3 regions of the Streptomyces sp. NPDC040622 genome follow, and region 1 is predicted to be linked to each of the others. Evidence: riboswitches for the same ligand, from Rfam matches in the RefSeq annotation. Region 1 holds a riboswitch; each other region holds the start of a gene.

Region 1 (4,243 bases):
CGAGCTAGACGGCGAGTTTGACCATGTCCGCCTGCGGACCCTTCTGGCCCTGCGAGATCTCGAATTCGACTCGCTGACCTTCTTCAAGGGTGCGGTACCCGTCCATCTGGATCGCGCTGTAGTGGACGAAAACATCCGCACCACCGTCGACCGCGATGAAGCCGTACCCCTTCTCCGCGTTGAACCACTTGACGGTGCCCTGAGCCATGCCTAACTCCCCTATTACTGGCCCTTGCACAGGACCGCACTTCGCGGACCCGGGTCAGACCTCACCCCCCACTGATTGGGGGTGTGCGCCGGAACGCGTCGACCGCCGCTGAATGTATCTGTCCAACTGCCGTCTGCAACAGGTCAATCGGACGAGAATTCTGGGCACGCCCGATCGGTAATATGCGGAGAATTCGCTGGAATTCAGGGCAAGTCGGGCCAGGCAAATGCCGCACAAGGTTCAAATGGGCAGCGCTCTTTGGCTACTTCTTGTCGACTCCGGGCCGACTTCGTATATGCGCTCGGCACTAACGGCGAAGCACGCTTCCCAACTGTACCGCGCTCAACCATGCAGAATTGCCCCCTCCGTTTCTCGTACGGAGGGGGCAATTCAGATAACGCAGGGTACTTGCGAAAAGATCAGCCGCCGGCGACGGCGGGAATGATCGAGACGCCGGCGCCGTCCGGCGTCGCGGTCTCGAGGCCCTGCTCGAAACGGACGTCGTCGTCGTTGACGTACACGTTCACGAAGCGGCGGAGCTTGCCCTGGTCGTCCAGGACGCGGGCGGCGATGCCGTTGTGGTTCTTCTCCAGGTCGGCGATGACCTCACCGAGGGTCGCCCCCTCGGCGGCGACCTCGGACTTGCCGCCGGTGTAGGTGCGAAGAATGGTGGGGATGCGAACGTTGACGCTCATGGTGTTCACCTCAGAAGTACGGAGTACGGGGGTGGGGCGCCCCTGAACGGGGCGCGGGGGACCGCGCGAGGACGGACCACGACCGGCAGTCGGCGACGCCGGTCAGGCCCTGCGGCGGCTAACCGGCGAGACCCGCGGAGCGGAACGCCTCGAGGCTCGGCTTGATCGTCGCGGTGGCCTGCGAGGTCTCGGCGACAGCGTCCAGCGTCTTGAGGCCGTCCCCCGTGTTGAGGACCACCGTGGTCAGCGAGGGATCGATGAGCCCCGCGTCGACGAGCTTCTTCGTGACGCCCACGGTGACCCCGCCCGCCGTCTCGGCGAAGATCCCTTCCGTACGGGCGAGAAGCTTGATCGCCTCGACGACCTGCTCGTCGTTCACGTCCTCCACCGCACCGCCCGTGCGGCGCGCGATGTCGAGGACGTACGGGCCGTCGGCCGGGTTGCCGATCGCCAGGGACTTGGCGATGGTGTCCGGCTTCTGCGGGCGCACCACGTCGTGGCCGGCCTTGAAGGCCGTGGACACCGGGGAGCAGCCCTCGGCCTGCGCGCCGAAGATCTTGTAGGGCTTGTCCTCGACCAGGCCGAGCGCGATGAGCTCCTTGAGCCCCTTGTCGATCTTCGTGAGCTGTGAGCCCGAGGCGATCGGGATGACGAGCTGGTCGGGCAGCTCCCAGCCGAGCTGTTCGCAGATCTCGTACGCGAGGGTCTTGGAACCCTCGCCGTAGTACGGCCGCAGGTTGACGTTGACGAAGCCCCAGCCCTCGCCCAGTGGGTCGCCGATGAGCTCGGAGCAGAAGCGGTTCACGTCGTCGTAGTTGCCCTCGATGCCGACGAGCTCGCCGCCGTAGACCGCGGCCATGACGACCTTGCCCTGCTCCAGGTCGTGCGGGATGAACACGCAGGAGCGGAAGCCGGCGCGGGCGGCGGCGGCGCCGACGGCGCCCGCGAGGTTGCCGGTGGAGGAGCAGGACAGGGTGGTGAAGCCGAAGGCGCGCGCCGCTTCGAGCGCCTGCGCGACGACGCGGTCCTTGAAGGAGTGCGTCGGGTTTCCGGAGTCGTCCTTGACGAACAGCTTGCCCGCGTCGACGCCGAGTTCGGCGGCGAGGTTGTCGGCCTTGACCAGCTTGGTCCAGCCCGGGTTGAGGTTCGGCTTGTCGGCCACGTCGGCGGGGACGGGCAGCAGGGGGGCGTAGCGCCAGATGTTGGCGGGTCCCGCCTCGATCTGCTTGCGGAGGGACTCCGGGTCGCCGAGCGGCAGGTCGTAGGCGACTTCGAGGGGGCCGAAACACTCGACGCAGGCGAAGATCGGACCGAGCGGGAACTTGGTGCCGCACTCACGGCAGGAGAGGCCGGAGGCGGGGCCGAGGTCTACGGAAGAGGTGGTGTTCTCAGTGGCGACAGTCTGCACAGCCATGGAGGCGAGGCCCTTTCTCCTCATCTTCCTCGCGACGCATCTCGCCGCGAGACGGAATTGGCACCTTCCCGAGCCGGGAGCCTCGCGGCGCGGATCCGATGGATCGCGTACGAGACCGGCTGGAGGGTTGCCGGGGCTTCAACGGGCCGTTTCCCTCTGCCCCTCTGGATGAGCGGTATTCGGTTGTGACGCCCGGGACCCCCGACATGCGATGGTCACCGGCGTTGTTCAAGACTGTAACCGAAGCCCCGGACCCTTGAGATAGTCGTCCGAACCGCGAGATGGATCACATATGGGAGGACCACGACCGTGCTGGAAGAGGTCGAGCACTGGCTGAGCAGGCGTTCCTGGTCCGTCGCCGACCGTCCGCCGGAGCGGCTCGTCGCCGCGAAACGGGCGTCCGGCACCTCGGTGAGCGTCGTCCTGCCCGCGCTCGACGAGGAGGCCACGGTCGGTGAGATCGTCGCCGAGATCCGCCGCGAGCTGATGGAGAAGGTGCGCCTGGTCGACGAGCTGGTGGTGGTCGACTCCGGCTCCACGGACCGCACCGCCGAGGTCGCCGCGGCGGCGGGCGCCAAGGTCGTGCACCGCGACGAGATCCTGCCGCGCATCGCGCCGGTGCCGGGCAAGGGCGAGGTGCTGTGGCGCTCGCTGCTGGTGACGGACGGCGACGTCGTGGCGTTCGTCGACGCGGACCTGCGGGAGTTCTCGGCGGACTTCGTCTCGGGGATCGTGGGTCCCCTGCTCACGGACCCGGACGTGGACTTCGTGAAGGCGATGTACGACCGCCCGCTGGGCGAGGCGGCCGGGCAGGGCGGGCGGGTGACGGAGCTGATGGCGCGGCCGCTGCTGAACATGCACTGGCCGCGCCTCGCGGGGTTCGTGCAGCCGCTGGGCGGCGAGTACGCGGTGCGCAGGTCGCTCCTGGAGCGGCTGCCGTTCCCGGTCGGGTACGGGGTGGAGCTGGGGCTGCTCGTGGACGCGCTGCACACGGTGGGGCTCGACGCGCTGGCGCAGGTGGACGTGGGGGTGCGCAGGCACCGGCACCAGGACGGGCAGGCGCTCGGCCGGATGGCGGCGGCGATCTACCGGACGGCGCAGCTGCGGCTGGCGCGCGGCCATCTGCTGCGTCCCGAGCTGACGCAGTTCGAGCGGGGCGAGGACGGGTTCGCGCCGCGGACGTATCCGGTCGACACGGAGGAGCGTCCGCCGATGACCGATATTGCTGAGTATGCGCGTCGTCGCGTGGCGTAACCTCAGATGATTGTCCGCTTTGCCTACATTGCCTACTTATGTGGGTCAGACATGCAGTGAAAGCCATGCGGCGGGCGGGCGTCCTCACGCTCGCCTCCGCCACCGTCGCGGCGGGCGCGCTCGTCGCGACCGCGTCGCCCGCGTCCGCGGAGGTCATCGAGCCCTTCGCCAAACGCTACGACGAATCGCTCTACGGCGACTTCAAGACCATCGGCAACACGGTCCTTGACTGCCCGACGAGCCCCGCCGACGTGGCCGCCTCCTGCAAGGAGACCCAGCAGGCCCAGGGCACCAAGAACAACAACAACTTCGTCGAGCACCGCATCGACACCGCGGGGCTCACCGGCACCTTCGACTCCAGCACCGGACAGGTGACGATCCCACCGGGCGCCACGGTCGACTACGCCCGCCTGTTCTGGGGCGGCAACGCGGGCACGCACCGCTTCGGCAACACCGTGCGCAACATCTGCGACCTCAACCGCGAGGGCAACAAGCCCGTGGACCCGGCGCCCGGCGACCCGCTCACCACGGCGCCCGTCATCCGGGTCGACGGCGGCGCGCAGAACACCGTGAGCGTCGAGAACGCGGTCCGCTCCCCCAACGCCACGCAGGGCCCGCACTACTACACCGCCGAGGCGAACGTCACCGACGCCTTCCAGGGCGTCACCACCG
Region 2 (4,243 bases), on a different contig from region 1:
TGTGGAGCAGGGTGCCCGCCTCGACACGGTGCAGGCCCAGGTCCCCGTCCGCCGCCCCACACACGTACCGGGCGGCGGCGGTGGCCAGACCCCGGCCCACCTGCCCGGCGTCGATCCAGTAGCCGAGGTTCCCGCTGCGGGCCGGGCCCAGCACGATGTTCGACAGGGCGGCGTGGCCGACGACCTCGTCGCCGCTCACGAGCACCCAGTGCGCCGAGCGGCCCGCACGGCCGTCCTCCAGCTGCCCGCGGACCCGGTCCCTCTGGCCCTCCTCGGTGTAGAAGGACTCGGGCCGGTCCGGCTCCCAGGGGTCGAGGTGCACGCGGTTGCGCCGGTGGGCGCGGGCGAGCGCGGGGCCGTCGCCGGGCGCGACGGGTCGGATGGCTACGTCGTGCGCGAGGGCGACCGCTCCAGTGATCATGTGCACAGCGTACGAGCGGCCGCCCGGGGCGCGTCAGCGGCCGCCCGCCACCCGCAGCACCGTGCCGGTCGCGTACGAGGCGTCGTCCGAGAGCAGCCAGGCGACGGCCGCCGCGATCTCCGACGGCTGCCCCGAGCGCCCCATGGGGATGCCCGGAGCGAGCTTCGCGGGACGCTCGGGGTCGGCGTGGAACTCGGTCCAGATGACGCCGGGGGCGACGGCGTTGACGCGGATGCCGTCCGCCGCGACCTCCTTGGCCAGGCCCACCGTCATCGTGTCGACGGCGCCCTTGGCGGCCGCGTAGTGGACGTACTCGCCGGGGGCGCCGAGGGTCGCGGCGGCGGAGGAGATGTTCACGATCGCGCCGCCGCCGGCCGACATGTCGCGCACCGCGCGCCGGGCGCAGAGCAGATACCCGAGCACGTTGACCTCCAGGGCCCGGCGCAGACCCGCGGCGTCGGCCTCCGCGAGCGGACCGACCGGGGCGCCCACGCCCGCGTTGTTGACCAGTCCGGTGACCGGGCCGAGCTCGGCCGCCGCGGTGTCGAAGAGGCGGTCGACGTCGGCCTCGTCGGCGGTGTCGGCCCGGACGGTGACGCAGCGGCGGCCTGCCGCGCGTACCGCGTCGGCGGCCTTCTCGGCGGCGGCCTCGTCCGCGTGGTAACCGATGACGACGTCGTGGCCCTCCTCGGCGAGACGGGCGCTGACAGCGGCGCCGATGCCGCGACTGCCGCCGGTGACGACGGTGACGGGGTGGTGTTGCACGGGGGACCTCCGGCTGTGGGTGGCTGACTGTCGCGCCGCCCGGACGCGGGGATCGCCCGCGTCCGGATCACGTCGTCATCCTACGAAGCGGTGATCTTCGGCGGCGGCCGGGACGAGGCGGGCCCCGGCGGATGCCGTCAGTGATCCGCCGGCTGCGGGGCCACGCAGACCAGCGTGGTGCCCACGGTGTCGCGGCTGAGCCGCAGCAGGTTCCAGCGGGGCTGCCACCGGGCCAGGCCCTTGTGCTCCCGCAGAAGGCCGCGCAGCCGCTCCGGGTCGTGCGTCCACAGGGCCGCGGGGACACCCCTGGTCGGGCCGAGCACATGAAGGGCGATGCGGCCGTCCTCCGCGACGTCGTGCGAGGACAGGAGCACGTCGACCACCGTGCCGGGGTCGCTCGCGCTGTTGCGGGCCTGGGTCCAGTGGACCTGGTGACCGGGGGTGTAGGTGTCGCAGGTGTCGTGCGAGTGCGTCATGGTGCGCCTCCGGAGTCGTGGACCCCGGTGTCGCCGACCCCGGTGATCCGCCGTTCCCCGTGCACGTCGCACGGGGCGGGTCGTCACCCGGGGCACCCGCGACGGAGCGGGGTGCCGTCCAGCGAGCCGGGGCTTGGCGCTGGAACTCGTGACCCGCCCCGACCGTAACACGGCGTCCGGGAGGCCTGCCCGGGCTTTTCCGCACCCCCGGACAGGCCTCTCACCCCACGGTTCTACGGGGTTTCCACCGGCACGACGGCGTCCTCGGGGGCGGCCTTCTCCGCGGGCAGGCTGTCCATGAAGGAGCTGACCGAGAAGACCGCGTTGCCGGGTCCCGCCGGGCCGTAACCGGGCGGCGACGAGAGGCCGTTGGCCTCCATCGTGGCGCGGTAGGCCTCCAGGAGCCGCACGTGGTACTCCAGCGGGGCGCCCTGCGGGTTCGCCTTGCCGAGCGGGGTCGTGGGCTCCGGGCACCAGGTGGTGAAGCGGGGCGTGATGCCGCGCGACATGAAGTACTGCAGGCCCTCGACGGTGGAGTCGATGGCCTCGTCGACCGTCTTGAACCCGAAGGGCTCCGCCATCTCGACGCCCGCCACGAAGTTCGGGATGACGTTGCGCGGCCCGAACACCTCGGCGGAGTCCAGGATGCGGCGGTGCCACTCGTCACGGCCGACGTAGCGCTCCTTGCCGGGGCAGTACCGCTCGAACAGGTACGGGTCCCACACCTCGTAGTTGGGGTGGTAGATCCGCACGCCGTAGTCGTGGAAGCGCTGCACGTCCGCCTTGGGCAGGGCCTGGGCGACGACCTTGCCGATCCAGCGGCCGGGGAAGCGCTCCTCGATGGCCTTGGCGTACTGGCCGTAGAAGTCGGCCTCGTCCTTGCCCTGGAGCTGTGTGGTGATGGCGCCGCCGGTGAGCGTGTACGCGGTGGACGACTTGTTGGTGTCGTACTTGTCGATGATGGCGAGGGCCTCAAGCACCTCGTCCATCGGCTTCACGCCCGTGTAGGGGCGGCCCGCCGCCTTCTGCTGGCGCCAGTTGTGGTTGATGTCGCAATACTGGCACTCCTCCTTGGCGCCGAAGTACTGGCAGACGCGGAAGACCGTCAGGTAGATCAGGTAGCCCCACTGGATGGTGGGGGCCACCTCCATCACGGACTTGCCGTTCTCCAGGGTGTGCCGGTAGTAGTCCGGCATCGGCGGCAGGCCGACGTCGGAGATCCGCACGCCGTCCAGGTAGAGGCCGAGGACGCCGTGGTCGTCGGCGGCCACGCGGTAGGGCGACGCGGGGTTCACGCGCACCGAGACGACGGTGCGGCGCAGCTCGTAGGGACCGCCGGTGAGGACGATCTCCTCCGGCGGGCGGCGCAGCGCGGCGGCCCCCAGCTCGGGGAGCGTGCCGTGGTCGAAGGAGAAGATGAAGTACGACTTCGGCTTGACGTCGCCGCCCTCGTTGTCGCTGAGGGCCGACTCGTCGAAGGCGATGCCGCCGCGCAGCAGGTCTTCCTTGATCACGGCTTCCCGCGGCACGTGCGGGAACCGCTCCATGAGTGACTCGATGAGCTGGGTACGGCTCTCGCTGCGGCTTGGCATGGGCCGGGCACCTCGGATCCTGTCGGTCGATCTGTCCCGTCCACGCTAATACGCGCCCGATCCGTTCCGGATCCGACTCCGGTCTCAGTCCTCATCCGCAGCAGGTCTAGACTCCGGGCGGGCTGCCTCCTTCGTTGACGCGGCCTCCTTCGTTGACGCCGGCCGGCACCACCGGGACCCCCGTGGCCGCGGAGGCGTACCCCGCCGCCACGAGGCGCAGCGTGCGCAGGCCGCCCTCTCCGTCGGCGACGTCCGTGCCGCCCTCCTCGGGTCCGTACAGGAAGGCGCGGAGCATCCGCTCGTCCAGGTCGACGCCGAACGGGACCTCCGTGCCGCGTCCGGCGCGTTCGCTGAAGCCGTGCACCTTCTGGTCGAAGGCGTCCATCTCCAGCGTGGCCCGTTCCCCGACGACGGTGAGCTCCAGGCCGCCCCAGGAGTGGTGGGATCGCGGGTGGGACCAGCTGCAGTCGATGGTGGCGACGGCGCCGTTGGAGTAGGTCACGCTGACCAGGCCGCTGGTCTCGGCGTCGACCTCGTCGGCGTACAGGAGGTTGTTGGTCTGCGCGTACACCTCGACGGCGCGGGCCTCGTCGAAGAGGTCGTCCAGCAGGTCGGCGATGTGGACGGTGTGGTCCATCAGGGCGCCGCCGCCGGAGAGGGCGGGTTCGGCGAACCAGCGGCGGTCCCGGGTCGGCATGCTGCCGTTGTTCGCGCCCGACACCGCGAGGACCGCTCCCGCCTCCCCCGCGTCGACGGCGGCCTTCACGGCGGCGTAGGCGGGGCTGAAGCGGACGGGGTGGGCGACGGCGAGCCGGACGCCCGCCGCGCGGCAGGCGGCGACCATGGCCTCGCCGTCCTCGACCGTCGCGGCCAGCGGTTTCTCGCACAGGACGGCGGCCACGCCGTGGGTGGCGGCCCGTTCGACGAGCGGGCGGTGGCGGGCGTTCTCCGAGCAGACGAGTACGGCGTCCGGGCCCCAGGCGAAGGCC
Region 3 (4,243 bases), on a different contig from region 1:
CTACTTCGGGGAGGACAACCAGATCCCCAAGCCCACCGCCGAGGAGTACAAGGAGATCACGAGCGGCCACGGCCACCACTGATCAAACCGAGCTCCACGAGCTCTGACCACAAGGTCGCCACGGCAGGAGCCCCGTCCATTGCATGGACGGGGCTCTTTGCCGTCCCGGACGCTGGATAGGGTGGTGCCACCCCCTGTGCGGGGGCCCTTGTCACCCACGGACGAAGACCAGGAGCGGCTATGAGCGCTGTGACCCCCGCAGGAGGCGACACCGCGGCGGACCGTTCCTGGCCCGACGTGCTGAACGGCCTGCTCGACGGGCGCGACCAGAGCGCGGACGACACGGCCTGGGCCATGGACCGCATCATGCGGGGCGAGGCCACCGACGCGCAGATCGCGGCCTTCGTGGTCGCCCTGCGGGCCAAGGGCGAGACCGTCGAGGAGATCTCCGGACTCGTCCGCGCCATGTACGCGCACGCCAACGTCATCGACGTGCCGGGCCCGAGCGTCGACATCGTGGGCACCGGCGGCGACGGCGCCAAGACCGTCAACATCTCGACCATGTCGGCGATCGTCGTCGCGGGCACGGGCGCGAAGGTCGTCAAGCACGGCAACCGCGCCGCCTCCAGCGCGTCCGGCGCCTCCGACGTCCTGGAGAAGCTCGGCGTCAATCTGGACCTCACCCCGCAGCGGGTCGTCGAGGTCGCGGACGAGGCCGGCATCACGTTCTGCTTCGCCGTGAAGTTCCACCCCGCGCTGCGCCACGCGGGCGGCGCGCGCAGCCAGCTGGGGATCAGGACCGTCTTCAACCTCCTCGGCCCGCTCACCAACCCCGCCCAGGTGCGGGCCCAGGCCGTCGGTGTCGCCGACCCCAAGATGGCGCCCGTCGTGGCCGGCGTCTTCGCCGAGCGCGGCAACTCCTCGCTCGTCTTCCGCGGCGACGACGGGCTCGACGAGCTGACGACGACGGCGACGTCCCGGGTCTGGACGGTGCGGGACGGCGCGGTGCGCGAGGAGGCCTTCGACCCGCGTGACGTCGGCATCGACGTGGTGCCGGTCGAGGCGCTGCGGGGCGCCGACGCCTCGTACAACGCGGAGGTGGCGCTGCGGCTGCTGGACGGGGAGAGCGGGCCGGTGCGGGACGCGGTGCTGCTGAACTCCGCGGCGGCCCTGGTGGCCCTGAGGCCGACCGACGAGCCCCTGGTGGAGCAGTTGCGCGCCCAGATGGTCAGGGCGGCGCAGGCGATCGACTCGGGCGCCGCGAAGCGGGCCCTGGAGCGCTGGGTGTCCGCGAGCAACCGCTGAGGAGAACCCTCCGGTGTGACGCACGGCGCAGTCCGGAATCTGGACTGCGCCTTGCGCGCCGAAGATCGTGTGGCAGGATGCTGCACAGGTCATGAGTGACAGCGACTACGGCCCCGGCCCGCTGTCCGGCAACCCTCCGTCCGTGGCGGGGTGCCCCGGGTGAAGACCAGGCCGTGCGCAGCGAGGCGTATGGCAAGCGCGGACCCCTCTCAACCCTGGGGTCCTGGTCCTCAAGGGAGCAGTCTCGTGAGCAAGCGAATGTGCTAGGGCCTTCGGCCCCTTTCCGCACACCCTTCTTCTCTTCATCACTGCACCGCCGCACCCCTGTCGTGCCGCTGTCGTCGCAGTGAACTCACTTGTCTCTCACGGGAGTTCGCCATGTCTGTTTCCGCCGTTGCCGTCGACCCGTCCGTCTGCGCCCCGCTGGCCGTCCTCGGCAGGGACGTCACCGTTCCGCTGGTCACCGGTGGCGAGGTGACGTACGCGGCGCTCGACTACGCGGCGAGCGCCCCGGCGCTGCAGCGGGTCTGGGACGACGTGGCGGCGTACGCGCCCTACTACGGCAGCGTGCACCGCGGGGCCGGCTACCTCTCGCAGCTCTCCACCGACCTCTTCGAGAACTCCCGCGAGACCGTCGCCGCGTTCCTCGGCTGCCGCGACGGCGACCAGGTCGTCTTCACCCGCTCCACCACCGACTCGCTGAACCTGCTGGCCGCCGCGCTGCCCGCCGACTGCCAGGTCTTCGTCTTCGAGACCGAGCACCACGCCTCGCTCCTGCCGTGGCGCGACGCCCGCGTCACCTACCTCAACGCGCCGCGCACGCCCGGCGAGGCCGTGCAGACCCTGGAGCGCGCCCTCGCGGAGCGCGACCCCTACGGCCCCGCCCTGGTGTGCGTGACCGGCGCCTCGAACGTCACCGGTGAGCTCTGGCCGGTGCGCGAGCTGGCCGCCGCCGCCCACGCGCACGGCGCCCGGATCGTCCTGGACGCCGCGCAGCTCGCGCCCCACCACCCCGTCTCCATCGACGAGTTGGACGTCGACTGGGTCGCCTTCTCCGGCCACAAGCTGTACGCGCCCTTCGGCTCGGGCGTCCTCGCGGGCCGCTCCGACTGGCTGCGTGACGCCGAGCCCTACCTGGCCGGCGGCGGGGCCTCGCGGAAGGTGGCGCGCCGCGCCGACGGCGGCGTCGACGTGGAGTGGCACGACACCGCGGCCCGCCACGAGGCCGGTTCGCCCAACGTCATCGGCGTGTACTCGATCGCCGCCGCCTGCAAGGCGCTCACCGAGGCGGGCTTCGACGACCTCGTCGCTCGCGAGCAGTACCTCATCGGGAAGGTCCGCGAGGGCCTCGCCGAGGTGCCGCAGGTGCGGGTCCTCTCGCTGTTCGGCGACGACGCGCCGCGCGTGGGCGTCATCTCCTTCGTCGTGGACGGCTGGAACAGCTCGCACTTCGCCGCCGCGCTCTCCGCCGAGTACGGCATCGGCGTGCGGGACGGCCTCTTCTGCGCCCACCCGCTGGTGCGCACCCTGCTCGGCAGCGAGCCCGACGAGCCCGGCGAGTGCGGTGCCCCCGAGGCCGCGCCCGGCGAGAAGTCCCTGAACGCCATCCGCGTGAGCTTCGGCGCGGGCACCCCCGACGAGCACGTCGAGCGTTTCGTGCGCGCCGTCAAGGAACTGGTCGCCGACGGAGCGCGGTGGAACTACCGCACCGAGGACGGGCGTTGCGTGCCGGACACCAGCGCCGCCGCCTGAGCCGGAGACAGCAGCCGTGACCCGAGCCGGATCATCCGCACGGTCCGCTCGGCCGCGTCGGTGAGGAACTCGCCGCCCCTGCCGAGCGCCTCGGTCGGCGGGACCGGGGCGGGCAGGATGGCGCTGCAGGCGTCCACGCCCAGCGCGCGGACCGTGTGCGCGCCGGGCCACCTCGGCGGGGATCGCCGCGCGGCGTCCGGTGGTCCGGGGCGCCCTCGGCGGTGATGACCAGGTCGGCGCGGGCGAGCCTGCCGTCCAGGCCGACTCCGTCGAGCAGGACGTCGAAACGGGGCAGGAGGGCGGCGCCGAGCGCGGCGAGTCCGGTGCCCAGGCCGCCCGACGCGCCCGTGCACAGGTCGGCGCGTACGCGCAGGTCCCGCGTGAGGATGTGCGCCCAGTGCTCCAGGGCGGCGGTCAGCTGTTCGACCTGAGTGGGGGTCGCGCCCTTCTGCGGGCCGAAGACGCGGGCGACGCCGCGCTCACCGCACAGCACGTTGAAGGGGCCGCAGGCGACGCGGATCCCGGTGTGCGCGAGGCGCGCGTCGAGGCCGCTCGCGTCGATGCGGCTCAGGCGCGTCAACTCCCGCCCGCCGGGTCCCGGTTCCCAGCCGTCGGCGTCCAGGAGGAGGGCGCCGAGGGCCTGCAGGGCGCCCGTGCCGCCGTCCGACGTGCCCGGGTCGCCACAGCCGACCAGGACGCGTCCGGCGACGGCCCGGCCGATGGCCGTCGCCATCGGGAGCGCGACGCCCGAGATGGCGGGCAGCACGGTGAACACGTCGGCGGCCTTGGCCCGTTCGCCCGCCGGGTGGATGGCCACGACGAACGCGGCCGCCGGGTGGCCCTCGCCCGCCCCGATCTCCCCCTTCGCCCAGCGGATCTCGCCCCGGTCGCGGTGGAGCGTGCCGGTCGCGTCGGGGGACGCGAAGACGGCCCTCATCGCGGCGGGGTCCTCGGCCGGCGGGTGGTCGATGCGCGGCTCGCGGGACTGCTGCTTCTTGGCGGGCGCCCGGCCGGAGCGGCCGACCAGGCCGAGGAGTTCCTCGTCGGGGTCGGTGAACCTCTCACCCGTGTGCGGGCCGACGCCCTCGCGCGCGAGGTTTGGTGAACTCGCCGGTCTCCTGGGCCAGGAGGCGGTCGATGCGGTGCTCGACGTCGCGGAGCAGGACCGAGCGGGTGGTGGCCGCGA

The links. Region 1 has a riboswitch for S-adenosylmethionine ahead of thrC (threonine synthase). Riboswitches for the same ligand answer to the same signal wherever they lie in the genome.
Region 2: another riboswitch for S-adenosylmethionine. It lies ahead of ACZ592_RS12580 (hypothetical protein); the one in region 1 lies ahead of thrC (threonine synthase).
Region 3: another riboswitch for S-adenosylmethionine. It lies ahead of ACZ592_RS35945 (aminotransferase class V-fold PLP-dependent enzyme); the one in region 1 lies ahead of thrC (threonine synthase).

The regions. Positions count from the first base shown of each region.
Region 1 covers NZ_JBVIXD010000006.1:161,106-165,348, reverse strand. Annotated here, with positions in the region: gene ACZ592_RS18510 (cold-shock protein) at 5-208, opposite strand; gene ACZ592_RS18505 (ubiquitin-like small modifier protein 1) at 628-903, opposite strand; gene thrC (threonine synthase) at 1,022-2,341, opposite strand; SAM riboswitch class I at 2,335-2,492, opposite strand; gene ACZ592_RS18495 (glucosyl-3-phosphoglycerate synthase) at 2,627-3,571, shown strand; gene ACZ592_RS18490 (DUF7927 domain-containing protein) at 3,637-4,243, shown strand, end outside.
Region 2 covers NZ_JBVIXD010000004.1:122,879-127,121, forward strand. Annotated here, with positions in the region: gene ACZ592_RS12570 (GNAT family N-acetyltransferase) at 1-421, opposite strand, end outside; gene ACZ592_RS12575 (SDR family oxidoreductase) at 455-1,186, opposite strand; gene ACZ592_RS12580 (hypothetical protein) at 1,324-1,662, opposite strand; SAM riboswitch class IV at 1,707-1,816, opposite strand; gene ACZ592_RS12585 (radical SAM protein) at 1,896-3,254, opposite strand; gene ACZ592_RS12590 (Gfo/Idh/MocA family protein) at 3,361-4,243, opposite strand, start outside.
Region 3 covers NZ_JBVIXD010000016.1:109,826-114,068, reverse strand. Annotated here, with positions in the region: gene qcrB (cytochrome bc1 complex cytochrome b subunit) at 1-82, shown strand, start outside; gene trpD (anthranilate phosphoribosyltransferase) at 241-1,305, shown strand; SAM riboswitch class IV at 1,393-1,510, shown strand; gene ACZ592_RS35945 (aminotransferase class V-fold PLP-dependent enzyme) at 1,684-3,057, shown strand; partial or broken gene ACZ592_RS35940 (glycerate kinase) at 3,006-3,763, opposite strand; gene ACZ592_RS35935 (hypothetical protein) at 4,119-4,243, opposite strand, start outside.